Regions from separate parts of the Streptomyces yongxingensis genome, predicted to be linked through region 2. Evidence: riboswitches for the same ligand, from Rfam matches in the RefSeq annotation. Region 2 holds a riboswitch; each other region holds the start of a gene.

The links. Region 2 has a riboswitch for cobalamin ahead of ACZ6TD_RS35380 (cobalamin biosynthesis protein). Riboswitches for the same ligand answer to the same signal wherever they lie in the genome.
Region 1: it holds a riboswitch for cobalamin, as region 2 does, so the genes downstream of both, ACZ6TD_RS39130 (CbtB domain-containing protein) here and ACZ6TD_RS35380 (cobalamin biosynthesis protein) in region 2, are expected to answer to the same signal.
Region 3: it holds a riboswitch for cobalamin, as region 2 does, so the genes downstream of both, ACZ6TD_RS17755 (ribonucleoside-diphosphate reductase subunit alpha) here and ACZ6TD_RS35380 (cobalamin biosynthesis protein) in region 2, are expected to answer to the same signal.

Annotation. Positions count from the first base shown of each region.
Region 1 covers NZ_CM145717.1:9,115,053-9,124,720, forward strand. The annotation lists gene ACZ6TD_RS39115 (6-phospho-beta-glucosidase) at 1-1,047, shown strand, start outside; gene ACZ6TD_RS39120 (alpha-mannosidase) at 1,245-4,376, shown strand; gene ACZ6TD_RS39125 (cobalamin-binding protein) at 4,475-5,401, opposite strand; cobalamin riboswitch at 5,484-5,618, shown strand; gene ACZ6TD_RS39130 (CbtB domain-containing protein) at 5,675-5,896, shown strand; gene ACZ6TD_RS39135 (CbtA family protein) at 5,918-6,685, shown strand; gene ACZ6TD_RS39140 (TetR/AcrR family transcriptional regulator) at 6,805-7,446, opposite strand; gene ACZ6TD_RS39145 (FAD-dependent monooxygenase) at 7,536-9,059, shown strand; partial or broken gene ACZ6TD_RS39150 (sensor histidine kinase) at 9,089-9,668, opposite strand, start outside.
Region 2 covers NZ_CM145717.1:8,236,560-8,246,227, reverse strand. The annotation lists gene ACZ6TD_RS35400 (alpha/beta hydrolase) at 1-237, opposite strand, end outside; gene ACZ6TD_RS35395 (class II aldolase/adducin family protein) at 332-1,018, opposite strand; gene ACZ6TD_RS35390 (inorganic phosphate transporter) at 1,369-2,625, shown strand; gene ACZ6TD_RS35385 (hypothetical protein) at 2,639-2,890, shown strand; cobalamin riboswitch at 3,033-3,249, shown strand; gene ACZ6TD_RS35380 (cobalamin biosynthesis protein) at 3,396-4,379, shown strand; gene ACZ6TD_RS35375 (cobyric acid synthase) at 4,376-5,980, shown strand; gene ACZ6TD_RS35370 (putative cobaltochelatase) at 6,039-8,180, shown strand; gene cobO (cob(I)yrinic acid a,c-diamide adenosyltransferase) at 8,180-8,776, shown strand; gene ACZ6TD_RS35360 (cobyrinate a,c-diamide synthase) at 8,770-9,668, shown strand, end outside.
Region 3 covers NZ_CM145717.1:4,231,090-4,240,757, reverse strand. The annotation lists gene ACZ6TD_RS17755 (ribonucleoside-diphosphate reductase subunit alpha) at 1-1,228, opposite strand, end outside; cobalamin riboswitch at 1,363-1,489, opposite strand; gene ACZ6TD_RS17750 (AfsR/SARP family transcriptional regulator) at 1,625-4,453, opposite strand; gene ACZ6TD_RS17745 (AraC-like ligand-binding domain-containing protein) at 4,561-5,532, shown strand; gene ACZ6TD_RS17740 (GNAT family N-acetyltransferase) at 5,538-6,059, opposite strand; gene ACZ6TD_RS17735 (DUF7196 family protein) at 6,124-6,294, opposite strand; gene ACZ6TD_RS17730 (hypothetical protein) at 6,337-6,624, opposite strand; gene ACZ6TD_RS17725 (IPT/TIG domain-containing protein) at 7,117-8,067, shown strand; gene ACZ6TD_RS17720 (hypothetical protein) at 8,138-8,737, opposite strand; gene ACZ6TD_RS17715 (RNA polymerase sigma factor) at 8,734-9,354, opposite strand; gene ACZ6TD_RS17710 (FAD-dependent oxidoreductase) at 9,613-9,668, shown strand, end outside.

The DNA.
Region 1 (9,668 bases), 880 kb from region 2:
GGCGTGCTGGGGCAGGAGACGGTCGGCGCCGGTGGCATCGCGTACGGGCTGCGCACCCTGCCGGTGGTGGACCACATCGCCCGGCGGGTGGCCGCGCTGGCCCCGGACGCCTGGTTCATCAACTTCACCAACCCGGCCGGTCTCGTCACCGAGGCCATGTCCCGCCACCTGGGCGACCGGGTGATCGGCATCTGTGACTCGCCCGTGGGCCTGGGCCGCCGGGTGGCCCGCGCGCTCGGTGCCGAGCGTCCGCGGGACGCGTGGATCGACTATGTGGGGCTGAACCATCTGGGCTGGCTGCGCGGGCTGTACTTCGACGGCCGCGACCAGTTGCCGCGGCTGCTCGCCGACCAGGAGCTGCTGGGCTCTTTCGAAGAGGGCAAGCTCTTCGGCCCGGAGTGGATCCAGTCGCTGGGCGCCGTCCCCAACGAGTATCTGCACTACTACTACTTCAACCGCGAGGCGGTGACGGCGTACCGGGAGGCGCGGCAGACCCGCGGCGCCTTCCTGTGCCAGCAGCAGGCCCGGTTCTACGACTCCCTGCGCGACCCGGCCGCGCCCGCGCTGAGGACGTGGGACGACACCCGGGCCGAGCGCGAGGCCACGTACATGGCGGAGAACCGCGAGGCGGCGGGCGCGGGGGAGCGGGACGAGGAGTCCCTGACCGAGTCCGGCGGCTACGAGAAGGTGGCCCTGGCCCTGATGCGGGCCATCGCCCGCGACGAGCGCACGACGCTGATCCTCAACGTGCGCAACCGCACCACACTGTCCGCCCTGGACGAGGACGCGGTCATCGAGGTCCCCTGTCTGGTCGACGGCAACGGCGCCCACCCGGTGGCCGTTTCCCCGCTCCCCGCACACGCCACCGGCCTGGTCTGCTCGGTCAAGGCGGTGGAGCGCGAGGCCCTCGCGGCGGCCGCCTCCCGCTCCCGCGCCGCGGCCGTCAAGGCGTTCGCCCTGCACCCCCTCATCGATTCGGTGGAGGTGGCCCGCCGCCTGGTGGACGCCTACCGCCAGGCACATCCCGGGCTCGCGTACCTCACCTGAGCGGTCCGCTGAAAGTGTCGCGATGCGTCGTCGGCCGACTGCGGCGCCGTCGTGGCTGGTCGCGCCCACGCGGCGGAGCCGCACATCGACACAGACCCGCGCCCCTTCGGGGCGCTTCCCGAACCGTAGCGATCCCCGAGCAACGCGGCCGCGGCCGACCCCATGCCGTCAACCCCCACCCCCGAAAAGAGTTCCCCGTGCACGATGAACGCCGCCGGATCGAGGAGCGCGTCGCGCGCATTCACGACCAGCGCATCAAGCCCGCCGTCTACTCCGCCACCACCCCGCTGACCGTCGAAGCCTGGCAGGCCCCCGGCGAGCCGGTGCCCTTCGCCGAGGCCGCGCGGGCCCCGTACGAGCCGTTCGCGATGGACACGCCCTGGGGTCCGCCGTGGGGCACCACCTGGTTCCGCATGCGCGGACGGGTGCCCGCGGAGTGGGCGGGCAAGCGCGTCGAGACGGTGGTCGACCTCGGCTTCGTCGGCGACTGGCCCGGCAACCAGGCCGAGGCCCTCGTCCATCTGCCGGACGGCCGGCCCCTGAAGGCCGTCAACCCGCAGAACCAGTACGTGCCCGTGGCCCGTGAAGCCGTCGGTGGCGAGGAGATCCACTACCTGGTGGAGGCCGCCTCCAACCCGGACATCCTGGCCGACGACTTCATCGGCCCCACCCCGCTCGGCGACCGGCTCACCGCGGGCGACAAGCCGCTGTACACCTTCCGGCGCGCCGACCTCGCCGTCCTCGACGAGGAGGTCTGGCACCTCTCCCTGGACGTACAGGTCCTGCGCGAGCTGATGCTGGAGCTGGACGTCCACGATCCGCGCCGGCACGAGATCATGACCTGTCTGGACCGGGCCCTGGACGCCCTGGACCTGGACGACCTCTCCGGCACCGCCGCCGACGCCCGCGCCGTGCTGAGGACGGCGCTGGACCGGCCCGCGCACGCCAGCGCGCACATCATGTCGGCGGTCGGCCACGCGCACATCGACTCGGCGTGGCTGTGGCCGATCCGGGAGACCAAGCGCAAGACGTCCCGCACCTTCTCCAACGTCACCGCGCTGGCGGAGGAGTACGAGGAGTTCGTCTTCGCCTGCTCGCAGGCCCAGCAGTACGCCTGGGTGCGCGACCACTACCCGCAGGTGTGGGCCCGTATCCAGCAGGCCGTCAGACGCGGCCAGTGGGCGCCGGTCGGTGGCATGTGGGTGGAGTCGGACGGCAACCTCCCCGGCGGTGAGGCGATAGCCCGGCAACTGGTCCACGGCAAGCGCTTCTTCATCGAGCACTTCGGCATCGAGACCAAGGGCGTGTGGCTGCCGGACTCCTTCGGCTACAACGCGGCCTACCCGCAACTGGCGAAGCTCGCCGGCAACGAGTGGTTCCTCACCCAGAAGCTCTCGTGGAACCAGACCAACAAGCTTCCCCACCACTCCTTCTGGTGGGAGGGCATCGACGGCACCCGCATCTTCACCCACTTCCCGCCGGTGGACACCTACAACGCCGAGTTCTCCGGCAAGGAGATGGCGCACGCGGTGCGCAACTACCAGGACAAGGGCGTGGGCACCCGCTCGCTCGCCCCGTTCGGGCACGGCGACGGCGGTGGCGGCCCCACCCGCGAGATGATGGAGCGCGCCCGCCGCCTCGCCGACCTGGAGGGCTCGGCGAGGGTGAGGATCGAGCACCCGGACGTGTTCTTCGCGGAGGCGAGCGAGGAGGTCCCGAAGGACCAGGTGTGGTCCGGGGAGCTGTATCTGGAGCTGCACCGCGCCACGTACACCTCACAGGCCCGCACCAAGCAGGGCAATCGGCGCAGCGAACACCTGCTGCGCGAGGCCGAGTTGTGGGCCACGACGGCCGCGCTGCACGCGCCGGACTACCGCTATCCGCTGCCGGAGCTGGACCGGCTGTGGAAGACGGTGCTGCTGCACCAGTTCCACGACATCCTGCCCGGGTCGTCGATCGCCTGGGTGCACCGCGAGGCCGAGGCCGAGTACGCGCGGGTGGCGGCGGAGGTGCGGCAGCTCACCGAGCGGGCGCTCGATGCCCTGGCCGCGACCGGTGACGGGTCGGCCGCCGTGTTCAACACCAGCCCTCGCGACCGCGCCGAGGTCGTCACGGTGCCGGCGGAGGTCGCCGCAAAGGGGCAGGGGCTGACGGACGGGCAGCGGCTCGCGGACGGTTCGGTGGCCGTGTGGACGCGGGTCCCGGCGAACGGCAGCGCGCCGCTCGTCCCGCGCGGGACGCCCCCGCGTCCGGTCACCGTCGACGGCCGGGTGCTGGACAACGGCCTGGTGCGGGTGGAGCTCGCGGACGACGGCACCATCGCGTCCGTACGCGACCTGGCGGCCGACCGCGAGGTGCTCGCGCCGGACGCGGCGGGCAACCTGCTCCGCCTCCACAGCGACCTGCCCAACTACTGGGACGCCTGGGACATCGACAAGCACTACCGGAACCGCTACACGGACCTCACCGACGCCGAGTCCATCACGGTGGCCGAGGACGGCCCGCTGCTGGGGGCGCTGCGCGTGGAGCGCGCCTTCGGCAAGGGCTCGCGGATCGCGCAGACCATCGTGGTCCGGGCGGGCAGCCGTCGTGTCGACATCGAGACGGAGATCGACTGGCACGAGGCGGAGAAGATCCTCAAGGCCGCCTTCCCGGTCGATGTGCGGGCCGACCACTCCCGCGCCGAGATCCAGTTCGGCCATGTGCAGCGCCCCACCCACACCAACACGAGCTGGGAGGCGGCCCGTTTCGAGGTGTACGGCCACCGCTGGGTGCACATCGGGGAGCCGGGCTACGGGGTCGCGGTGCTCAACGACGCCACCTACGGCCACGACGTCTCGCGCACCACACGGGAGTCGGACGGCGGGACGACCACGACGGTCCGCCTCTCCCTGGTGCGCGCGCCGCGCGTGCCCGACCCGGAAGCCGACCAGGGCAAGCACCGCTTCACCTACGCGCTGCTGCCGGGCGCGACGGTCGAGGACGCCATCGCGGAGGGGTACGCGCTGAACCTGCCGCTGCGCGTCGGCGCCGCGACCCCGGCGGCCCCCGTGATCACCAGCGACCATCCGGCGGTGACCGTCGAGGCGGTCAAGCTGGCCGACGACGGATCGGGCGATGTGGTGGTGCGGCTGTACGAGTCGCTGGGCGGCCGGGCGCGGGCGGTGCTGCGCACGGGATTCCCGCTCGGCCGGGCCCAGGTCACGGACCTGCTGGAGCGTCCGTCGGCCGAGCGGCCCGCGGAGGTCTCGGCGCTCGGTGCGGGCCAACTGGCCGTGGCGCTAAGGCCGTTCCAGATCCTCACCGTGCGGCTGACCCCCGCCGGCTGAGGTCAGGGGACCCGGTCCGCCGCGGGCGGCGGGGCAGCGGGGTCACCGCCGGGGCCGGGACGGCGGCGAGGACGAGCCAGGGTGCGGCGGACGGCAGGTCAGGACGACCGGTCCGGGAACGGGAGAGCCTCGGCCGCCGTCACCTCGTCCCCGGCCCGTACGCCGTGCAGGACGTGGGCCAGCACCTCGGCTCCGCGCACCACGCGCGGGCCGGGGCGGTTGAAGTAGGCCGGGCCGTCCAGCACCCAGACACTCCCGGCCCGTACGGCGGGGAGGTCGGTCCAGCCCGGCAGGCGGGTGAGCAGGTCCGTCTCCCGCAGGGTCCGCTCGGGCGGGAAGCCGCACGGCAGGACCAGCACCACCTCCGGCCGGGCGGCGCGCACCGCCTCCCAGGTCATCGGGCTGGTGTGCTGACCGGACGCGGCGAGCAGCGGTTCGCCTCCGGCGGTGGCGATCTGGTCGGGGACCCAGTGTCCGGCGGGCCACAGCGGGTCGAGCCATTCGATCGCCACGACCCGCGGCCGGGCCCGGCCCGCCACCGCCCGACGGATCCGGTCGAGGCGGTCGCGCAGCTCGGCCCGGCGCCGCTCGGCGCGCTCGCGCACGCCGAGCAGCTCGCCCACTGTCACCAGGCAGTCCAGCACATCGTCGAGCGTGCGCGGATCCAGGCTGAGGACGCGGGTGCCGGCGTCCAGCGCCCGGACGGCCCGGCTCACCTTCCGGTACGACACGGCGCACACCTCGCACAGGTCCTGAGTGAGCACCACATCGGGGCGCACGGCCGCCAGCGCCTCGGTGTCGAGGGTGTAGAGCGACGACCCGGAGTGTGTCGCGCCGCCGACCGCGTCGGAGATCTCCCGGCTGGTGAGGGCGTCCTGGTCGAGGCCGGTGGCGGTCACCACGGGGATGTCCGCCACCGCTTCCGGCGGCCAGTCGCATTCGTGGGTCCGGCCGGCCAAGTGCTCGGCGAGTCCGAGTTCGGCGACGATGTCGGTCGCGGCGGGCAGCAGGGAGACGATGCGCATACCGCGACTGTAGGCGGGTTGTCCGGGACATTGGTGACAGGCGGCGCGTGGCTGCCGGCGTCTCACCAGGTGGGCGGTCTTGGCCAGGCATCCGACACGCGGTACCGTCGGTGCGATATCGACGATGGCCTGACGGAAGCCGGTGGGAATCCGGCACGGTCGCGCCACTGTGAACGAGACGTATCCGAAGGGGACGTCCCGTGAGTCAGACCCGCGGCCATCGTCCTGTGCACCACCGAGATGGGACGCGAACTCCCTTAGGAGGCCACTGTCATGGCGCAGCATGTCGCGCAGCCGACAGCCACCACTCCCGCCCTTCCCGCCACGCTGCCGCTGAAGGCGATAGCTCCCTGGGCCGTCTTCTTCGGCATCCTGATGCTGGTCCTGCTGTACTTCGTCGGCGCCGAGCAGGGCGCCACCGCGGTCGTCTCCGGCGAGGGCGTCCACGAGTGGGTGCATGACGCCCGTCATCTGCTCGGCTTCCCCTGCCACTGACGCGAGGGACGCGGCACGCCCATGAACTCCGCAACAGTAAGAAACCTGCTGGTGCGGGGCATGCTCGCCGGTCTTGGTGCCGGTGTGCTCGCCCTGATCGCCGCCTATTTCCTCGGTGAGCCGAACGTCGACCGCGCGATCGGCTTCGAGGAGGCCCACGCCCCCGCGCACGAGCACGAGCACGAGGTCGAGATCGTCTCCCGCGGTCTTCAGTCCACCGCCGGCCTGGCCACCGGTGTGCTGATCTACGGGATCGCGTTCGGCGGCATCGCCGCCCTCGCCTACTGCGTCGCCCTCGGCCGCGTCGGCCGATTCACCCCGCGGGCCACCGCACTGCTGCTGTCCGGCTGTGCGCTGCTCGCGGTCTATGTCGTGCCGTTCCTGAAGTACCCGGCCAACCCGCCCGCCGTCGGCAACGGCGACACCATCGGCAAGCGGACGACGCTGTACTTCCTGATGATGGTGCTCAGCGTGCTGCTCGCGATCGCCGCCACCATCCTCGGCAAGCGGCTCGCCCCGAAGCTGGGCACCTGGTACGCCACCGTCGCCGCGGTGGCCGCCTTCGCCGTCGTCATCGGGCCGGCGTACGCCTTCCTGCCCGTCGTCAACGAGGTCCCGGCGGACTTCCCGGCCACCGTCCTGTGGCGGTTCCGGCTGTCCGCCCTCGCCATGCAGGTGATCCTGTGGGGTGGCTTCGGTCTCCTCTTCGGCGAACTCGCCGAGCGGATGCTGAACCCCAAGCCCGCGAAGGCCGATGAGAGCCGGGCGATGGCGGCCGCCCCGAACTGACTGACCATGCCGAGACGCACGAGGGCCCGCGGAACCGTCCGGGGGCCCTCTCGCGTGGTGAGGGCACGTCCGATCCCCCGAACCGCGGCCCCGGAGGCACCCGTGCGGGGCGCCTGGAGTCACGTCCGCGTGGGCAGGTGCCGCAATCCGTTCTCCAGCAGCGCGAACGCGTGCTCCGCGTCGGCCACCGCGCCCGCGTAGCGCTCGTCGGCCGGCTCCCCGTATGTCACGCGTTCGGTGTTGTCCTGCGCCAGTGACCACTGGACCGCGACGATTTGGACGGCGGCCAGCCGCGCGGTGAGCTCCGGGGTGTCCGCCGTCTCCCGCAGCGCCTGCGCGAGCGCGCGTTCGGCACCGGCCTTGAACCGCTCCATCCGGGCCACCAGCGAGGGGGTGTCGAGGATCATCCGGGTGAGCTTGAGGATCTGGGGATGGTCGTTGAGGCCGGTGATCGGGTCCCGTTCGCGCAGGCCCTTGAGGAAGTGCTCGCGCAGTGCGGTCAGCGGGGCGGTACGGGGCGGGCGGGCCCGTACGACGCGGGCGCTTTCGGTCTCGTGGTCGGCGAGGCGGTGCACGACGAGGTCTTCCTTCGCCGGGAAGTAGGCGAAGAGCGTGCGCTTGGACACCTCGGCCGCCTCGGCCACCTGGGCCACCGAGACCTGGTTGAAGCCGTGTTCGAGGAAGAGCCTGATCGCCGCCTTGGAGATCGCGGCGTGGGTCCGCTGCTTCTTCCGCTCCCGTAGCCCTGGCTTGCCGTCCACGACGTCCACCGTAGCAGAGTATTGCCCCCAGGAGATTTCTGCACCTGGTATACATATAGACCGAGGCGAGAAATCGAGGAGGAGTGGCAATGTCGACGGAGAAGGCGGAGAAGACGGACACGACGGAGTACACGACCGACGTCGTCATCGCGGGCGCCGGCCCGACCGGGCTGATGCTGGCGTACGAACTGGCGCTGGCCGGGGCCCGGACCCTGGTGCTGGAGAAGCTGGACCAGCGCATCGAGCAGGTGAAGGGCGGTGCGATCCAGCCCCGTACGGCCGAACTGCTGGAGTCGCGCGGGCTTTTGGAGCCGATGCTGCGGCGGGCCATTCCGCGTGACCCGGTGGGCGGGAACTTCGCGCTGCTGCCCGTGCCCTTGGACTGCACCCCCTGGCAGACCCGGCACAACGGCCCGATCGCCATTCCCCAGTGGAAGATCGAGGAGGTGCTCGAGGAGCGGGCGATCGCCGCGGGCGCGCGGGTTCTGCGCTCCACCGCCGTCTCGAAGGTCGAGGGGGGCGAGGACGGCGTGGCCGTGACGGCGGACGGCCTGGAGGTGCGGGCGCGCTATCTGGTGGCGTGCGACGGCGGCCACAGCACGGTGCGCAAACTGCTCGAGTTGCCGTTCCCCGGGCGGGCCGGGACTCATCAGGCGGTACTGACCGACATCCGGCTGACCGCGGCGTCCTCACTGGTGCCGAAGCGGATGGCGCACATCAGCACCCTGACCCGTCGCGCAGGCGACTACTGGGCCATGCTGGTCCCGGTCGACGGCGACCTCTACCGCTTCACCTTCGGGCGCGCGGACCAGGCATATACCGCCCGCGACCTCCCCGTCACCCATGAGGAGATCGCCACCGCGCTGCGGGAGGTGTACGGCGAGGAGACCACCCTGGGGGACGTGGTCAACTCCTCGCGCTTCAGCGATGCCACGCGACAGTTGGAGCAGTACCGCGTGGGTCGCGTGCTGTTCGCGGGCGACGCCGCCCATATCCATTCGCCGCTGGGCGCCCAGGGGCTCAATCTCGGTATGCAGGACGCGTTCAACCTCGGTTGGAAACTGGCCGCGGTCATCCAGGACCGGGCGCCGAGCGGCCTCCTGGACAGCTATCACGCCGAACGGCACCCGGCCGCGGCCCGGGTCCTGCATCACACGGCGGCGCAGCGGGTCCTGGCGGACACGAATCCGAGCGAGGACGTGGCCGCACTGCGCGACATCTTCATCGACCTGCTGCGCCTGCCCGATGCCAACCGCCACCTCGCGGGACTGATGTCCGGTCTCTCGCTGCGCTACGAGCTGCCCGGCGAGCATCCCCTCACCGGGCAGCGCGTACCGGACGCCGACCTGGTCACCGAGGCCGGTGTCACCCGGCTGTCGGCGCTGTTCGGCTCGGGCCACTCCGTTCTGCTCGATCTGGCCGGAGCCGTCCCGGAGGGCCTCCGGCTCCCGCCACGCGTCGACCTCGTCCGGGCCACCTGCGCCGACGATCTGGGCGCCGCCGCCCTGCTGATCCGCCCCGACGGCTATGTGTGCTGGGCGGCGGACACCTCGGCCGACTGCGGCGAGACCCTGCTCTCCACCATCGGAAGCGGGCTGGCGAAGGTGCACTGAGCCGGACGCGTCGGACGCTGTGCGGGGGCTCAGTCGTCCAGGGGGAGCAGGACGCGGAAGGTGGCGCCCTCGGCCGGGGCCGTGTGCACCTCCACCCGGCCGTGGTGGGCCGTCACCAGGGAGTGACGATGGCGAGGCCGAGCCCCGCGCCTCCGCTCCGGGTGCGGCCGCGGGCGTCATCCGCGCGGTAGAAGCGGTCGAAGGCGCGGGCGGCCTGCTCCTCGGACATCCCCGGACCCTCGTCGTGCAGCTCCAGCACCGCCAGACCGTCCTGGGTGCCGACGCCGATCCGGACCGGAGTGCCGGGCGGGGTGTGGGCCACCGCGTTCCCGACGAGGTTGGAGGTCACCTGGCGCAGTCTCGCCTCGTCGCCGAGCACCGGCGCGCCACCCGGCGGCCCGCCGCCGGGGCCGGTGAGGGTGACGGGGCGCCGTGGATCGAGGGCGCGCAGGTCGTGCAGGGCGTCGACGGCCAGGGTGCGCAGATCCATCGGAGTGGGATGGAGCGGGAGGTCCGCGACGGCGTACTCGTCGAGGCGGGCGAGCAGCAGCAGGTCCTCGACCAGCCGGACCAGCCGTGCCGCCTCCCGCTCGATACGGCCCATCGCGG
Region 2 (9,668 bases):
GTGGCAGGAGCGGCCGGTGAGGCCGTAGGTGCCGGGGCGCAGCGAGGCGAGCGAGCGGGTCAGGGTGATCTGGCCGGCCGCGGTCGCGTGGACGGTCAGCGGCGCCTCGTTCGGCAGCGGGCGGTTGGCGGCCGGTTTCAGCGCAGCGCTGGTGGCGTACCGTCCGGCCGCCACCGCGGCCACGCCGACACTCAGCAGGGTGGTGGCGGCCGCGACCGCCGTTGTTCGCAGACGCATCCCTCCCAGTGTGGTCGGGGAGGCAGCCCCCGGCCAGCGGGCGTACCCGGCCGGGTGACCGCCCGGCCGGGGTCCGGGGGCGTGCCGGGCGGGCTCAGCCCTTCTGGCCGTAGCCGCTCAGCTTCTCGGCGGCGCGCCGCATCTCGTCCGGCGGGATCAGGGACGGGGTGCGGCCGGGGACGGAGACCGCGGTGAGCCAGACCTGGCACATCCATTCGAGCTGGGCGGTGCGGTCGTACGCCTGGTCCAGGGTGGCTCCGTGGACGACGGTGCCGTGGTTGCGCAGCAGGCAGCCGCTGCGGTCGCGCAGCGCCTCGAGCATGGCGTCGGCCAGTTCGTCCGTGCCGTAGAGCGCGTAGGGCGCGACGCGGACCGGGCCGCCGAGGGCGGCGGTCATGTAGTGGATCGCGGGGAGCTCGTCGACGAGCGTGGAGACGGCCGTGGCGTGGACGGCGTGGGTGTGGACCACGGCCCCGGCGTCGGTCTCCCGGTAGATCGCGAGGTGCATGGGCAGCTCGCTGGTGGGCTTCAGCGTGCCGAGGACCTGCTGTCCGTCCAGGTCGACGGCGACGGCGTCCCTGGGGCCGAGCCGGTCGTAGGGGACGCCGCTCGGGGTCACCAGGACGGTGTCGCCGACCCGGGCCGAGACATTGCCCGACGTGCCGACGACCAGGCCGTCGGCGGTGGTCCTGCGGGCCGTACTCACCACCTGCGTCCATGCCTGCCGCAGGGGATGGGTCAGCCGCGGCTGCGGCTGCCGCGTGGATCGCGACTGGGTCACCTGCCCTCACCTCCGAGGCCCGATCCTTCCAGGCGGCCGCCGGCCGCGCGGCGGCGGGACCGGAACGGGCACGGCGGGCGACTACGGCCGCGCTTCGTGGGCACCCGATCGCGGGCGGGTGAACGTGGGGGAACGGCGGGCGGCCGCGTGGCCGGTCCCGGGGCCCGCTCCGGCGGCTCTCGATAGCGCCTCAACTCCCGTACGACATGGGAACGTAGGCTGGAATTCACAGGGCCTTGGTGATCCCGCAACCATGTCACCCCGATGCCCTGCTCAGTTCATCTCCCGTTCACCCTGTTTCCTTACGTTCACCGTGCCACTAACGACCTTCGAACTGATTGACCGGGTGTATGGAACACATCACGCTTCTCATCGGGATCGTGATCGTCACGGCCTTGGTGTTCGACTTCACGAACGGCTTTCACGACACGGCTAACGCCATGGCCACCACCATCTCCACGGGAGCACTCGGGCCCAGGGTGGCGGTGGCGATGTCGGCCGTCCTCAATCTCGTCGGCGCGTTCCTGTCCGTGGAGGTGGCCAAGACCATCTCCGGCGGGATCATCGACGAGGGATCCGGTATCCAGCCAGAAGTGATCTTCGCGGGACTCGTCGGCGCGATCCTGTGGAATCTGGTGACGTGGCTCGCCGGACTCCCCTCCAGTTCGTCACACGCCCTGTTCGGCGGTCTGATCGGCGCCACCGTGGTCTCCGTCGGCCTGGACGGGGTCAACGGCGACGCGATCGTCATGAAGGTCCTGATCCCCGCCGTCGCCGCGCCGATCGTGGCCGGGATCGCCACGCTGGCCGCCACCCGGCTCACCTACCGGCTCGGCCGCGACCGCTCCCCCGAGGACACCGCGAAGGGCTACCGCGCGGGGCAGATCGCCTCGGCCGCCCTGGTCTCCCTGGCCCACGGCACCAACGACGCCCAGAAGACGATGGGCGTGATCACCCTGGCGCTGGTCACCGGGAACGTGGTGGCGCCCGACTCCGACCCGCCGCTGTGGGTCATCGTCTCGGCGGGCCTGGCCATCGCGCTCGGCACCTACCTGGGCGGCTGGCGCATCATCCGCACCATGGGCAAGGGCATCACCGACATCCAGCCGCCGCAGGGCTTCGCCGCCCAGACCGGCGCCGCGACCGTCATCCTCGCCTCCTCCCACATCGGCTTCGCGCTGTCCACCACCCAGGTCTGCTCCGGCGCCGTCATGGGCGCGGGTGTCGGCCGTAAGGGCGCCGTGGTGCGCTGGTCGACCGCGGGCCGCATGGTGGTCGCCTGGGTGCTGACCCTCCCGGCCGCGGGTCTGGTGGCGGGCGCCGCCGCGCTCCTGGCCGACCAGGGGAACGCGGGAATCACGGCGGTGGCCGTGCTCGCCGTCCTGGCCTGCGGGGCGATCTGGATGCTGTCGCGCCGCAAGCCCGTGGACCACACCAACGTCAACGAGGTCGGCAGCCAGGAGCCGGTGGGCGCCGTCACGGCCGCCCTGCGGTCCGTGGCCCCGCCGCCCGCCGGTACGGCGAGCGCCGCCCCCGAGGACGGCACCTCGGAGAACACGCCCGAGCAGATCCCCACCCCCGCCGCCGCGAGCAGCAGCACCCGTTAAGGAGCCAGGAAACATGAGCATCGACTGGGCGGCACTCGGCCAGGTCTTCGGCGTCAGCCTCGCGGTGACGGTCGGCATGGTGGGCGTCTTCACCCTGGGCATCGTCGGCACCTCCCGTAAGGCGGCACCGGAGCAGGGCGGCACGGCCGCCACCGTGCCCGGGGGCGCGGTGGGCACTTCCGCGCTCGCGCGCACCGGCGCGTACGCCTGCTTCGCGGTGTGCGCGGCGGTCGTGGCGTACGGCATCTATCTGATCGTCGCCTGAGGACGCCGCTTCCTCGAACCACCCACCGGCCGCCGGATGGTGGCGCTGACCAGCGCCGACCGTCCGGTGGCCGTCCTGTGAGGGGCGGTTGTCTGTGGGGCTCGGCACACTCGGGCGTCATGGGTCATATGCGAGTTGACGGCCATTCGCGGCCCATGGTGGACTTCCCGAGCCAAACGGCGGCAGGAGAGGAAGCCGGTGAGAATCCGGCGCGGTCCCGCCACTGTCACCGGGGAGCACCTTCCCATCGCCTGTATGGGGTCACGGCTCGTCCGTACGGTTCGTCGCGTACGCGGGCTGGAAGACCGGGAAGGCCGCGGATCCGGGAGCCAGGAGACTCTCACCGCCGGTCACGTCGAACCAGGGCGAGGACCCTGAGTGAGGACATACCGCCATGCCCGGCATCGCCACGCCGCCAGCCCTCCCTGTCCGCTCCGGCTCTTCCGGACCCTCCGGCCCTTCTGTCCGGGTATCGCCGCGCCGAGGCGTGACGGCGGCCTGACGGATGCGTGCCGATCACGCCTCGTTCGCGTGCGGCGTGGCCCTCGGCTTCCTCGGCGACCTCGCCACGGGTGATCCGCGCCGCGGCCATCCGGTGGCCGCGTTCGGGCGCGCCGCCGCGGCCGCCGAGCGCCGGCTGTGGCGCGACCACCGGGGCTACGGGGCCCTGCACACCGCGTTGTGCGCGGGCGGCGCGGCCGCCGGTGCCGCGCTGCTGACCCGCGCCGTACGGGGCCGCGGCGGCCGCCGTGGCGCGGAGGTCGCGCTGACCGCCGCCGCCACCTGGGCCGTGCTGGGCGGCACGAGCCTGGGCCGTGAGGCACGGGCCGTCGGCGGGGCGCTGGCCGCCGGGGACCTCGAGGTCGCCCGGGAGCGGCTGCCGCATCTGTGCGGCCGCGATCCGCAGGGGCTGGACGGGCCGCAGATCGCCCGCGCGGTCGTCGAATCGGTCGCCGAGAACACCTCCGACGCGGTCGTGGGCGCGCTGGTGTGGGGCGCCGTGGGCGGCGTGCCGGGGCTCATAGGGTTCCGCGCCGTCAACACCCTGGACGCCATGGTGGGCCACAAGTCTCCGCGCCACCGGCGGTTCGGCTGGGCGGCGGCCCGGCTGGACGATGTGGCCGGCTGGCCCGGTGCGCGCCTTACGGCGGCCCTGGCGACGCTCGCGGGCCCCGATCCGCGCGGTGCGTGGCGCGCCTGGCGGCGCGACGGCCGACGCCATCCGAGCCCCAACGCGGGCCCGGTGGAGGCGTCCTTCGCGGGCGCGCTCGGCGTCCGGCTGGGCGGCACCCTCGCGTACGGCGGCCGGGTCGAGCACCGGCCGGTGCTCAACTCCGGCGGGCGGCCGGTGGAGTCGGCGGACATCGAGCGGGCGATACGGCTGTCGCGGCGCGTCGGCGTCCTGGCGCTCGGGGTGTCCATAGCGGCCCGGCCGGTCCTGAGTGCGTTGACGGGGCGGCCCCGGGCCTTGGGAAGGGGCGGTCGATGAGCGGGATACACGGTAAGGGCGGCACGGACGGTTCCGGGGCACGCGGCGGGGGGCTGCTCGTCGCGGGCACGACCTCCGACGCGGGCAAGAGCGTGGTGACGGCCGGGATCTGCCGGTGGCTCGCCCGTAAGGGCGTCAGCGTGGCGCCCTTCAAGGCGCAGAACATGTCGCTCAACTCCTTCGTCACCCGGGAGGGGGCGGAGATCGGGCGGGCGCAGGCCATGCAGGCGGCCGCCGCGCGCGTCGAGCCGAGCGCGCTGATGAACCCGGTCCTGCTGAAGCCGGGCAGCGACCGCAGCAGCCAAGTGGTGCTGCTGGGCAAGCCCGTGGGCGAGCTGAGCGCGCGCGGGTACTTCGGCGGGCCCGGAGCCCCCTCGCCCGGCGAGCAGCTCTCCGCGGGGCGTGAGGCCCTGCTGGGGACGGTCACGGAGTGCCTGGAGGAGCTGCGGCGCACCCATGACGCGGTGATCTGCGAGGGCGCGGGCAGTCCGGCCGAGATCAATCTGCGCCGCACCGACATCGTCAACATGGGGCTGGCGCGCGCCGCCGGGCTTCCGGTCGTGGTGGTCGGGGACATCGACCGCGGTGGCGTCTTCGCGTCCTTCTTCGGCACGACCGCGCTGCTGTCCGCGGCGGACCAACGGCATGTGGCCGCCTATCTGGTGAACAAGTTCCGCGGCGATGTGAGCCTTCTGGAGCCCGGTCTGGAGATGCTGCGCGACCTCACCGGGCGCCCGACCGTGGGGGTGCTCCCGTTCGCCCACGGACTGGGGATCGACGAGGAGGACGGGCTGCGGGTGTCGCTGCGCGGCGCGGTGCGGGAGAGCGTCGTGGCGCCTCCTTACGGCGCGGACGTCCTGCGGATCGCGGTGGCCGCCGTGCCGCTGATGTCCAACTTCACGGACGTGGACGCGCTGGCGGCCGAGCCGGGCGTGATCGTGCGGTTCGTGGACCGGCCCGAGGAGCTGGCCGACGCCGATCTGGTGGTGCTGCCGGGCACCCGGGGCACCATAAGGGCGCTGGAGTGGCTGCGTGAGCGCGGGCTGGCCGACGCGATCGCCCGGCGGGCCGCCGAGGGCCGTCCGGTGCTGGGCGTCTGCGGCGGCTTCCAGGCGCTCGGGGAGCGCATCGAGGACGAGGTCGAGTCGAAGGCCGGGACGGTCGCCGGGCTCGGGCTGCTGCCGGTGCGGGTGCGGTTCGCGGCCGAGAAGACCCTGGCCCGGCCGGTGGGCGAGGCGCTCGGCGAGCGGGTGGAGGGCTACGAGATCCACCACGGGGTCGCCGAGCTGCTGGACGGGGCCGAGGAGCCCTTCCTGGACGGCTGCCGGGTGGGCTCGGTGTGGGGCACGCACTGGCACGGCTCGCTGGAGAGCGACGGCTTCCGGCGGGCGTTTCTGCGGCGGGTGGCCACCGCGGCGGGCCGGGCGTTCGTACCGGCGCCGGACACCCGCTTCGGCGAGCTGCGCGAGGAGCAGCTCGACCGCCTCGGCGACCTGATCGAGGAGCACGCCGACACGGACGCGCTGCTGCGGCTCATCGAGGAGGGCGTCCCGGAGGGGCTGCCGTTCGTCCCCCCGGGGGTGCCAGGGGCGATGACGTGACGAACCCCCGCCCCCACACCGGACCGCTCCGCCCACGCACCCCAGGAGGTATCGCCGCGTGACCACCACCTACCCCTTCAGCGCGATCGTCGGCATGGACGGCCTGCGGCTCGCCCTGCTCCTCAACGCCGTCTCGCCCGCCGTGGGCGGTGTCCTGGTGCGCGGCGAGAAGGGCACGGCCAAGAGCACCGCCGTAAGAGCGATCGCCTCGCTGCTGCCCGAGGTGGACGTGGTGGCCGGGTGCCGGTTCTCCTGCGATCCGGCCGCGCCCGACCCGTCCTGCCCGGACGGGCCCCATGAGCCGGGCACGGGCGAGGCGCGCCCCGCGCGGATGGTCGAACTCCCTGTGGGCGCCTCCGAGGACCGGCTGGTGGGCGCGCTCGACATCGAGCGGGCGCTGTCGGACGGCGTGAAGGCGTTCGAGCCCGGGCTCCTCGCGGACGCCCACCGCGGGGTGCTCTACGTCGACGAGGTCAATCTGCTCCACGACCACCTGATCGACCTGCTGCTCGACGCGGCCGCCATGGGCGCCTCCTATGTGGAGCGCGAGGGGGTGTCCGTACGGCACGCGGCGCGCTTCCTCCTGGTGGGCACCATGAACCCCGAAGAGGGCGAGCTGCGGCCGCAGTTGCTGGACCGCTTCGGTCTCACGGTGGAGGTCGCGGCGTCCCGCGACACCGAGGAGCGGGTCGAGGTGGTGCGGCGGCGGCTGGCGTACGACGAGGACCCCGAGGGGTTCGCGGCGCGCTGGGCGGCGGACGAGGAGGCCCTGCGGGAGCGCATCGCGACGGCCCGCGCCCTGCTGCCGCGGGTGGCTCTCGGCGACCGCGCGCTGCGGCAGATCGCGGCGGTGTGCGCCGGGTTCGAGGTGGACGGGATGCGCGCGGACATCGTGACGGCCCGTACCGCGACCGCGCTGGCCGCCTGGGCGGGGCGCACCGACGTCAGGACCGAGGACGTACGGGGGGCGGCGCTGCTGTCGCTCCCCCACCGCCGGCGGCGGGCGCCGTTCGACGCACCGGGGCTCGACGAGGACAAACTGGACGAGATCCTGCGGCGGTTCGAGGAGGACGACCCGGAGCCGGACCCGGACCCGGGCCCCGAGGACGGGCCGGGCGGCTCCGGACCGGACGACCCGGGCGGCCCCGAAGGCGGACCGCAGGAGGGCGCGGGCGACGGGACACGGGAGCAGCAGGCGCCGCCCGCCGAACCCGGGCCGTCCGTCCCCGACCAGCGCGCGGGTGAGCACGAGGCGGCCGATCGCGAGCCCGACTCCGCCCCGGCCGATCACGACGGCGGGGCGGGCGAAGCGGACGGCGGTGCGGGCGGGGCCGGCGGTGAGCGGGCGGCCGTGGGCGCCGCCGAACCGTTCCGGACCCGGCGGCTCGACGTCCCCGGCCTGGGCGAGGGCGCCGCAGGGCGTCGCTCGCGCGCCCGCAGCGCGCACGGCCGCACCACCGGAGCGCGCCGCCCGCGGGGGACGCTCTCCGCGCTGCATCTGTCGGCCACCGTCCGGGCGGCCGCCCCGCATCAACTGGCGCGCGGACGGCGCGGGCCCGGGCTGCTGGTGCGCCGGGACGATCTGCGCGAGGCGGTGCGCGAGGGCCGGGAGGGCAATCTCGTGCTGTTCGTGGTGGACGCGTCGGGCTCGATGGCCGCGCGCAAGCGGATGAGCGCGATCAAGGGCGCGGTGCTGTCGCTGCTGCTCGACGCCTACCAACGGCGGGACAAGGTCGGGCTGATCACCTTCCGGGGGGCGGACGCCGCGCTGGCGCTGCCGCCCACCTCGTCGGTGGACGCGGCCGCCGCCCGGCTGGAGCGGCTGCCGACGGGCGGCCGTACGCCGCTGGCGGCCGGGCTGTTGAAGGCCCGGGAGGTGCTGCGGGTGGAGCGGCTGCGGGATCCCGCACGCCGTCCGCTGCTGGTCGTGGTGACCGACGGCCGGGCCACGGAGGCGCGGCGGTCCGGCGGGCCCACGCCGGTCGAGCGGGCCGGGCGCGCGGCGCGGATGCTCGCGGGCGACGGGGTCGCCTCGGTGGTCGTGGACTGCGAGTCGGGGCCGGTGCGGCTGGGGCTCGCGGGCGCGCTCGCCCGCGAACTGCGGGGCACTCCGGTGACACTCGACGAGCTGCGCGCGGACAGCGTGACCGCGCTGGTGCGCGATGTACGAACCGTTTCGAACCCTCGGAGGGCCGCCTGATGCCGCAAGGACAACCGACCGTCGTGCCGGACGACGGGCTGACCACCCGCCAGCGCCGCAACCGTCCGCTGGTGCTCGTCCACACCGGTCAGGGCAAGGGCAAGTCGACCGCGGCGTTCGGGCTGGCGCTGCGGGCGTGGAACCAAAACTGGCCGGTCGGTGTATTCCAGTTTGTAAAGTCCGCGAAATGGCGGGTCGGTGAGGAGCGTGCGCTGCGCGTCCTCGGCGACTCGGGCGAAGGGGGGACCGTCGCATGGCACAAGATGGGCGAGGGCTGGTCGTGGGTCCAGCGCGACATGGCTTCCAGCGAGGAGGCCGCACGCGAGGGCTGGGAGCAGGTCAAGCGCGATCTCGCGGCGGAGACATACCGGCTCTATGTGCTGGACGAGTTCGCGTATCCGATGCACTGGGGCTGGGTGGACCCCGACGAGGTGGTGGCGGTGCTGCGGGACCGGCCCGGGACGCAGCACGTCGTCATCACGGGGCGTAACGCACCGGCGCCGCTTCTGGACTTCGCCGATCTGGTCACCGACATGTCCAAGGTCAAGCATCCGATGGACGCCGGTCAGAAGGGCCAGCGAGGCATCGAGTGGTGAGTGTCCCGCGCCTGGTGATCGCGGCGCCCGCCTCCGGCAGCGGGAAGACGACGGTCACGGCGGGGCTGATGGCCGCCTTCGCGGAGCGCGGTCTGGATGTGTCCCCGCACAAGGTCGGCCCGGACTACATCGACCCTGGCTATCACGCGCTGGCGATCTCCTCGGCCGCCTCTTCGGGCGCCTTGGGGGCGGGCCGGTCACGGGCCGGGGGCGCGCGCCCGGGCCGGAATCTGGACGCCTATCTGTGCGGTCCGGACCGGATCGCGCCGCTGTTCCTGCATGGGGCGGCGGGCTGCGATCTGGCCCTGGTCGAGGGGGTGATGGGCCTGTTCGACGGGGCGGCCGGGCAGGGCGAGCTGGCCTCGACGGCACATGTGGCCAAGCTGCTGCGGGCGCCGGTGGTGCTGGTGGTGGACGCGTCGTCGCAGTCGCGGTCGGTGGCGGCGCTGGTGCATGGCTTCGCCTCCTGGGACCCCGAGGTGCGGGTCGCGGGGGTGATCCTCAACAAGGTCGCTTCGGACCGTCACGAGGCGATGCTGCGCGAGGCGCTGGAGGGGTGCGGGGTGCCGGTGTTCGGCGCGCTGCGCCGGACGCGGGCGGTGCGGGCCCCGAGCCGCCATCTGGGTCTGGTGCCGGTGGCCGAGCGCCATGCGGAGGCGGTCGATTCGGCGGCCGCGCTGGCGGCGCGGGTGCGGGAGGGCTGCGATCTGGACGGGCTGCTGGCGCTGGCGCGCAGCGCACCGCCGCTGTCCGGGCGGGCCTGGGATCCGGAGGAGGAGATACACCGGGCCGTCGCTTCCGGTGCCGGGGGCCGGGGCAGCCGGTCGGCGCAGCCGGTGGTCGCCGTGGCGGGCGGGGCCGCCTTCACCTTCTCGTACGCGGAGCACGCCGA
Region 3 (9,668 bases), 4.0 Mb from region 2:
TCTGGGCGAGGGTGCGCATCATCCGGGCGTACAACTGGCGCGCCGGGACCTTCTTGACGGCCTTCCCCTCGGCCTCGGCCTCGCGGTACGCGGCGTCGAACTCCTCGCCCCACAGGTCCACCAGGGCGGGCGCGTCGACCGGGGAGAACAGCGACCAGTCGGCATCCGCCTCGACCCGGCGCATGAACTCGTCCGGGATCCAGTGGGCGATGTTGAGGTTGTGGGTGCGGCGCGCGTCCTCGCCGGTGTTGTCCCGCAGCTCCAGGAACTCCTCGAGGTCCGCGTGCCAGGTCTCCAGGTAGACACAGGCCGCGCCCTTGCGCCGGCCGCCCTGGTTGACGGCGGCCACCGAGGCGTCGAGCGTGCGCAGGAACGGCACGATGCCGCCTGAGTGCCCGTTGGTGCCCCGGATCAGCGAACCGCGCGCCCGGATGCGGGAGTAGGACAGACCGATGCCGCCCGCGTGCTTCGACAGCCGCGCCACCTGGTGGTAGCGGTTGTAGATCGAGTCCAGCTCGTCCAGCGGCGAGTCCAGCAGATAGCAGGACGACATCTGCGGATGCCGGGTGCCGGAGTTGAACAGCGTGGGGGAGCTGGGCAGATACGACAGCGTGCTGGTCAGCCGGTAGAGCTCGGCCACGTCGTCCAGCGCCCGCTCCGAGAGGTTCTCGGCGAGCCCGCAGGCCACGCGCAGCAGGAAGTGCTGCGGGGTCTCGATCACCTGACGGGTGATCGGGTGGCGCAGCAGATAGCGGCTGTAGAGGGTGCGCAGCCCGAAGTAGCCGAAGCGGTTGTCGGCGCCGTCGGCCAGGGCCCGCTCCACCAGTGCGTCCAGCCGCTCGGCGTGGGTGGCGGCGAACTCGGCGGTGGAGTCGGCGAGCAGGCCCTCGCGATGGCCCACCCGGACGGAGGTCGAGAAGGAGACCGCGCCCTGCCCGGCCGCCTCCTCCGTGATGGTCAGCGCCAGCAGCCGCGCCGCGAGCCGCGAGTACTCCGGCTCCTCGGCGATCAGCCCGGCCGCCGCCTCGGTCGCGAGCCCGCGCAACTCCGCCTCGTCCGAGCCGGGATGACGGCCGCGCAGGGCGGCGGCCGCCACCTTGCCGGGGTCGGTGGCGGGCAGGTCGGCGGTGAGTCCGGTAAGAGTCCGTAGCAGGGCGGTCCCGGGCGCGTCGTCCGCTGCCTGAGAAGCCGCCTGCGCTGAAACCGGATCGGCGGGCGCGATGGTCACTGAGGTGCTCTCCCTCGGTCGGCTGGACCGCGAGGGTGGTGCGATGGGCGCGTACGGGCATGCCGATGCCGCACTCCTCGTACGCCAGGCACACCACGCAGCGTCCATCGGCCCAACCCTCGAGGCCGGGGGACGTGTTCACAGGGCCGTCGGCAGGTGCTCGGACTCACGGGCACGCCGGATTGAGCGCACACGTACACCGTTGCGGGACAGTTCCGGATTCCCACCGGATTCCCCTGCGGCGACAGCGAGGACGAGCATACATCTTGTGTCAGCCGACGCACGCACCCCCATATCTTGTGTCGGGAGGTGCGGAGTTTCGTATGAATGTGCTAATGCGTTCCGGGGTGGCCCATGACCTGGGGCGTGCGGCCCGCCATGCGGCGAGCCTGCCGGTCAGCCGCCGCCGCGGCTCAGGCGGTCCCGCACCCGCCGGGCATCCTCGGCGCGGTGCTGTGCCAGGTACTGGGCGAGCGCCTCCTGCCAGCAACGGCGGGCCTCATCGAGTTCGCCGAGCTCGGCGTGGACCTGACCCAGCCGGTCCAGGGTCTCGGCCTCGCCGTAGGCGTGGCCCATGTCCCGCAGCAGGCGCAGAGCCTCCGTGAAGCGGGTCACGGCCAGGGCGTACTGCCCGCTCTGGTGGGCCAGCCGGCCGAGGGTGCCGAGGGCGTCCGCCTCACCGTCGCGCTCCTGGTGGCGGCGGAACAGGGCGAGCGAGGTCTCCCCGTGGGTGCGTGCCTTCTCGTACGCCCCCAGCCGGGCGGAGTACAGGCAGACCTGGTTGTGCGCTTGGGCTTCCCAGACCGGCGTGTCCAGGGTCTGAAAGAGGGTGAGGGCGTGACCGGCGTGGTCCAGCGCCTCCTGATCGTATCCGCGGCGTTCCCAGGCGTAGGCCAGCACCAGGTGGGTGTGGGCCGTTTGAGTGACGTCCCCGGAGAGCTTGGTCATGGACAGTGCCTGGTCAAGGTGGTCCAGCGCCTCCTCGTGGAGGTCGGAGCGGATGCAGGCTATGCCGAGGTTGCGGTGGGCGAGCGTCTTCGCCGCCGGGTCGCCGAGCCGTCGGGTGGCCTCCAGCCCCTCCCGCCAGGCGGCGAGCTGAGCGTGCAGATGGCCGTTGCGGCGGTGGAAGGTGTCCAGCACCCAGGCGATCCGCCACACCACCTCGTCCCAGCCCGAGTCGGCGGCGAGCCGCTGGGCCGCCAGCAGCCCGGCGTGTTGGTCCTCCAGCCAGGCCAGTGCCTCAGCCTGGTCGGCCATGGCCAGCGGGTCGGCGGACGGCTCCGGGAAGTCGATCCGCATGCGGTGCGGGTGCAGCAGCCGTTCGGCGCCGCGGGCGGTGTGGAGGTAGAAGTCGACCAGCCGTCGCAGCGCCGTGGAGCGCTCCTCCCGCCCGCCGGTCCGGTGGGCCTGCTCCACCGCGTAAAGGCGCAGCAGATCGTGCATGCGGTACCGGCCGGGACGGTCCTCGCGCAGCAGGTGCGCGCGGATCAGCTCCTGCAGCACCGCGCGTACGCGTGGGGCGGGCAGGGCGGTGAGGCGGACGATGGCCGGCTGGCCGATGTCGGGCCCGGGTGCCAGCCCGAGCAGGCCGAACACCTCGGCCGCCGCGGGGGACAGGGCCAGGTACGAGGAGGTGAAGGCGGCCCGCAGACCGCCGTCCAGGCCGTCGGCCTCCAGGGTGTCCAGTCGGCCGGCCGCCTCGCGGAGGTCCTCGGCCAGCGATGAGAGCGGAGCGTGGGGGCGGACGGTACCGTGCGCGGACACCAGGCCGAGCGCCAGCGGCAACCCGGCGCAATGGCTGATCAGTTCGGACACGGCAGCCGGCTCGGCCGCCGTGCGGTGATGACCGAGGCGGCTGGTGAGCAGGTGCCGGGATTCGTGTTCGTCCAGCACATCCAGGGTCAGGTGGTCCGCCCCGTGCTGCATGGTCACCCCGACGAGCTGATTGCGGCTGGTCACCAGCACACCGCAGTCGGGGCTGCCGGGTATCAGGGGCAGCACCTGGGCGGCGCTGTGCGCGTTGTCCAGCACGATCAGCATTCGGCGGCCCGCGGTGAGGCTGCGGTACAGGCCCATCTGGGACTGTTGGCCGGCCGGAATCGATCCCGGCTCGACGCCCAGGGCGCCGAGGAAGCTCTGCAGCACCGCCTCGTGGGGCAGGGGTTCCTTCGAGGGGTCGAAGCCGAGCAGGTCGACGTAGAGCTGGCCGTCCGGGAAGTCGGCCAGATGGTCGTGTGCCCAGCGCAACACCAGCCATGTCTTCCCGATGCCGCCGGGACCACCGACCGTGGCGATCACCACCCGGTCGCCCCGCTCCGCCCACCCCCGGTCCAGACGGTCGAGTTCCCGCGCCCGCCCGGTGAACAGCGGGGGCGGGGCCGGAAGCTGGCGCGGCACCGGTAACGTCGCCGCCCCCGGCTGATCCGGAACGGACAGCTCGGGAGCGGTGGTGAGGATCTGCTGGTGCAATTCCCTCAGCCGCGGAGTGGGGTCGGTGCCGAGCTCCTCGGCGAGCTGCTCCCGGACGCGCTCGTAGTGCTTGAGCGCGTCGGCCGGGCGTCCGCAGCGGTAGAGGGCGAGCAGGTACTGGACGGCCAGGCGCTCGTCCAGCGGATGGTCGGCGATCAGCTTCGCGAGCTCGGGGAGGATCGCCTCGTGTCGGCCGATACGCAGCTCCGCCTCGTACAGCTCGGCCAGCAGGGCCAGCCGCTCCTGCTGAAGCCCGGCCCTGTTCCGCGCGGCCCAGTCGCCGCCGAGGCTGCCCAGGGCCTCGCCGCTCCAGAGCTCGGCGGCCCGGCGGTAGAGCTGCCCGGCGCCCTGGTGGTCGTGTTCTTCCGCGGCTTTCCTGCCCTTCCGGCCGAGCGCACGCATCAGGTGGACGTCCACCCGTTCGGGGTCCACCGCCAGGACGTAACCGCCCGACCGGCGGAGCAGCGGAGAGGAGCCGGTACCCGGGGTGTCGTCGTGCTCCAGCAGTTTGCGCAGCCGGGCGACATAGCTGTGCAGGCTGGCCCGGGCGGCGCGGGGCGGGGCGTCGTCCCAGACCCGTTCGATCAGGGCGTCCACGCTGACCAGTTGACCGGCCCGGAGCGCGAGGATCGCCAGTGTGCAGCCCTGCTTCGCCGGCCCCGCGGAGACGTACCCCCCGTCAGCGGTCCGCACCGTGATCTCGCCGAGTAAGCGGATCAGCGGTCGGGCCGAGTGCGCGCTCTCGATGCGGCTCATCCGGCAACGGTCTCACATTCAAGGTTCGTTCAAGGTTTCGCCACGAGCGTTCCGGCACGGTGACGGCTGCTGTCCGGTGGCCGTCGCAACGGGGGATACGGATGCTGGTGACCGAGTTGAACACGGAAACCCTGCCCGCGAAGGAGCGGTTCGCCGCCTGGGTGGAGCTGGCCAACCAGTCCTTGACACCCGCCTTTGTGCGCAGTGACGACGAAGGGGACTTCCGCGCCTCGATGCGTGTCCTGGCCCTGGGCGACGTCCTGGTGGCCGCGCTGGATCACCCCCCGGTGCGGGTCCACAGAACCGCCGGGCAGATCCGCGCCTTCGACCCCGAGGCATATGTGCTCACCCTTCTCCTCGAAGGCAGCGCCGTCGTGCGCCAGCAAGGCCGGGAAGCCACCTTACGGGCCGGTCAGTGCGCCCTGCTCAGCACCTCTCACCCCGGTGAAAGGCAGTGCGGGCACAGCCTGGGCACCATCTCCCTCGTCCTTCAGTGTCCTCGCGCACGCCTGCCCCAGTCGGCCAGGCACATCGACCGCCTCACCGCCGTCACCATCGATGTGCGCCACGGCTTGGGCGCGGTCCTCACCAACTGGCTGACCAGCCTGACCGTCCGTGCCCGTGAACTGGCACCCGCGGACGCCCTCACCCTGGCTCAGGCCACCCTCGACCTGCTCACCGCTCTCCTGACGACGCTCCTGCACGCCGGTGCGGACCTCAGTCCGGAAGCCCGCCGCCGTGCCTTGCGCGCGCGTATCGGCAACCACGCCGAAAGGCATCTCGGAGATCCCGGCCTCACGCCGCAGGCCATCGCCGACGCACACCACATCTCCCTCAGGCACCTGCACCAACTGCTCGCCGCCGAGGAGACCACGCCCGCGGCCTGGATCCGCCACCGCCGTCTCGAACGCTGCCGTCAGGACCTCGCCAACCCCCATCTGCGCCATCTGACCGTCGCGGCGATCGGCCGCCGCTGGGGATTCGCCAGCAACGCGCATTTCAGCCGGGCCTTTCGCAGTGTGTACGGCACCACGCCGAGCGATCACCGGCACACGGCGCTGACGGGGAACGGCGTATAGGGGCGCTATGCGGCAGACTCGCCCAGCTCCACGGTGAAGGCCCAGAGGGTGATGTCCGTGTCGGGCAGGGGCGCCCAGTCGCGCTCCGGGGCACGGGTGAAGCCCAGCCGCTCGTACAGGCGGTGGGCGGCGGTCATCGACTGCTGGCTGCTGATCACTATCCGCCGCAGGCCCAGTGCGCGGGCCCGGTCCAGGCAGGCTCGCACCAGCGCCTCGGCGGCGCCGCGGCGGCGCGACTCGGGGCGGACGGCCAGCATCCGGAACTCGCCCTCGCCGGGGCGGGCCAGCTCCGCGTACGCCCCGCCGTGCACGGCGAACGCCACGGCGCCCAGGACCTCGTCGCTCGCCGCGTCCGCCGCGACCAGCAGCTCGGCCTCGGCGGCCCGGCGGCGGGCGTCGCGCAGGGTGGCGAGATAATGATCACTGTCCCCGAAGTCCAGCAGCCCGTCGCCCAGGTACACCCGCGCGGTGAGCTCCCCGATTGCGTTCAGTTCCTCGTCCCGCGCGCGCCTGATCGTGATGTCCATGCCCGCAGTCTGCCGCAGGCCACTGACAGCCGGGTAGCCGTGCGCCGGGGGTGGGTTCTCGGCGTCACTGGGTGACGGCGGTGATCACTCCGGTGTACCCCGCGCGCCTGTTGGCGGCGTCGGCTTCCTGGTGGGTGACGTAGCGCCGGACCGTACCGTCCGGCAGCGTCAACTCATAGACGACAACGGGCTGAGGCGGCCATTGAGGTGCTGTTCCGCCGCAGTTGCAGGCCATGGTTTTCCCTGCCTTTCGCTCGGGTCTTGTTTCGGGTGGGGGTCAGTCCAGCCATCGCGAGGCGACACCGGCCAGGTAGGAGAGCGTCAGGGCGGTGGCCGGGAGGTGGAACCACGCGGTGGTGTGCAGCAAGGAGGCGTAGACGGCGATGGCGGCGGCCACCCATGTGCTGGTGCACCAGCCGCAGTTGACCAGGTAGGTGGGGCGGGAGTCGTCGCCGAAGCGGTCGGCGACCCAGGTCCTGAACCCCGCCGCCAGGGTGTCCTTGGTGATGAAGCGGGTGATCCGGCAGGTGGTGCCGAGGGCGAGAAGGAAGGCGGCGAGGGTCATCGGATCGTTTCCTCCCCGGGTGGTCATGCGGGGGTCGGCACGGCTGATGTCACCGATGGGTCGGCACTGCCGATGTCACTCATTAGAGGCATGACGGGCGACGGCAAGCCATACCTCTCGGCAGGCATTCGCCCGAATAGCCGAGCGCTTGTCATACAAGCTCGGTGCCATGCGCATCCTGATGCGCCAAACGAGTGATGGCCGTCTGAGGGCCTTGAGTGACGCGGAGGGGCGTGGGTAACTGGAAACGTGGCCGCCGAGGCTGCCCCATACCTCGTCGGCCACTCCAGGAGCCGGGCGTCCGCCCCGTGGCTCCGCCCTCATCCGCGCACCGCTCCCGCGCCCCGACCGGCCGCCCGTGGCTCATCCGTTCCTCCGGTGGCGGCCTGTCTCGACCGCGCGGTGATGACGAGGCGTTGACCGGTGGTGTGTCCACGTCCGTCGGCACGCCGTCGGCGCACATCACCCGAACCCTTCCCCGGAGGACCGACCATGACTTCGACCGCTCTCGCGACCGCCGCCACCCAAGCCGCCACCCACGCCGCCGCCACCGCGGGCTACTGGCCGCCGGTGGGACCGCCGACGCTGCTCGCCGTGGTGCCCGACTCGGGCCCCGCCGCCGGTGGCAACTACGTCCGGCTGTTCGGGCAGAACCTGCGCGGCGTCACCAGCGTGTCCTTCGGCGGCACGCCCGCCACCATCGTCTACCAGGACAACCCCGGCGGTGGCGGCGGTGGTGGCTGGGGCGGAGGTGGCGGTGGCTGGGGCGGTGGCGGAGGTGGCTGGCCCGGTGGCGGCGGCAGCCCCGGCTACGACGGCATCGTGGTGATAGCCCCGCCGCACGCGCCCGGGACCGTCCAGGTCACCGTCACCACCGCCGCCGGGACCAGCAACGGCCTGCCGTACACCTACGTGGCACCGGCCCCGCCCATCGCCATCGCCATCACCCCGACCGTGGGCCCGACCACCGGCGGCACCGTGTACGTGATCACAGGCACCAATCTGACCGGCGTCACCAGCGTCACCTTCGGCGGAAGCCCCTCGACCATCCTGGCCATCAACCCCGCCGGGACCAGCCTGATCGGCTTCACCCCGGCAGGCCCGCCCGCGGGCGGCCACGTCACCGTGACCCTCACCGGCCCCGGCGGCAGCACCAACGTGCCCGGTGGCTTCACCTACTTCGTCCCGCCGCCCGCACCGGTGCCGCTCGCCATCACGCCCGCCACCGGACCCGCCACCGGCGGCACCCCGTTCACCATCACCGGCACCAACCTCGGTGGTGTGCTGGGCGTGCTGTTCAACGGCACTCCCGCCACCAGTGTGACCGCCACCTCCACGACAGTGGCCGGCATCACCCCGCCCGGGGTGGTCGGCAACGCGACCGTCACCCTGGTGACGGCCTTCGGCACGGTCAATGTCCCCGGCGGCTTCACCTACGTCTGACGCGCGCATCCGGCCGAAACCGCGCCGGTCACCGGGCCCCTTCCGGCAGGACCCGGTGACCGGCCCCGCGTCACATGCGCGCGTCCGGACCGCCGCCGCCGATCCCCGGCACGCTGCACTTCGGGACCTTCCGCACCAGCCGGAACGACACCCCCTTGGTCGTATGGTCCTTGCCGAACTCCGCCACGATGAGCAGCGTCGCGCCCTTGACCCGCCTGCCGTCCGGCAGGACGGTGTCGTCCGGGATCAGGTCCGGGTGGATGACGGCGCTCCAGGGATCGGACGAGACCGTCAACGCGTAGCCCGCGGTGGCCCAGGGAGCTTGGGGCGGGATGCCCGTGGGGCAGTTCTCGTCCCCCTCCAGGACGGCCGCCCGCACGCCCATCTCCTTGAGCTGCTTCTGCAGACCGGGCAGGCCCTCGGGCCGGTCCAGGCGAAGGATCAGCGAGCCGTCGTCCTGCTTGGTCACGGCGTACGCGGGCGAGGCACCCGAGCCGCTCAGCGTCGGCACGACCACCGCCGTGGCGGCGGCCGCCGCCACCGCCGCGACCGCGAACCGGACGCGGAAGCGACGGGCCGGGGCCCGGGTGGCCCGAACGGGGGCCGGATCCGTGGCCATGGCCGACAGCTCCGACGCCAGACGCCGCTTGAATCCGGTGGGCGTGCTCATGAGACAACCTCCAAGGTGTGTTCGGTGCTATCGGTTTGTTCGGCGTGTTCGGCGCGTTTTCCGCCGGCCGGGTGCGCGGCGCGCAGCGCCCGCTTCGCGCGGTGCAGACGAACCCGCACCGTCGCCTGGCTGAGCCCGAGGGCCTGGGCGGCCTCGCGCGGGGTGAGGCCGTCGACGGCCACCAGATCGAGGACTTCGCGCAGCGGCTCGCTCAGCGCGCCGTGCCGCTCGGCCAGCGCCCGCGCCGCCCGTTCCGCGTCGATCCGCTCCTCGAGCGCGGCGATGTCCTCCTCGTCCAGCAGCCGGTGCCCGTTCAGCCGGGCCACCGCGTGCCGCTCGCGGACGTTGCCCCGGACATGGGACGACAGGACGTTACGGGCGATGCCGTACAACCAGGCGGCGGGTGACCCGCGCTCGGGGTCGTACCGGCCGGCGGCCTCCAGCGCCGCGACGAAGATGTCGGCGGTGAGGTCCGCGGCCACCTGCGGGCAGGTCGTGCGCCGGGTCACGAAGCCGAGGACGGCGTCGAAGTTCTCCTCGTAGAACGCCGCGAATCCCGCGGCGTCCGGTCGCGGCGGCGCGCCCCGGCTCATGGGTCGTTCGGGTATGAGGGGCACCCGTTCCTCCAAGGTGCTCGGTGATCCCTTCATCCGGTACTTGGCCGCACGGCCCCCAACCGTTTCACCGATGCCCGGGCCCCGGCCGGGCGGTTTCGCTCGGCACGGTCGGCCGACGCACCGGCCGCCCATCATGAGGAATCGATTCATGTGCTGAGCGCACATACAGGTGAGGCTTATTCTCAGGGGTCTGCTTGACGGTTCCATGCAATCGTGTGCATTCTGCACGCGATGAACTTACTCCTGGAAGGCGGAGCCATGCCCCGTACCCCGGAACCCGAAGTGCTCATCTGCGGCGCCGGTGCCGCCGGACT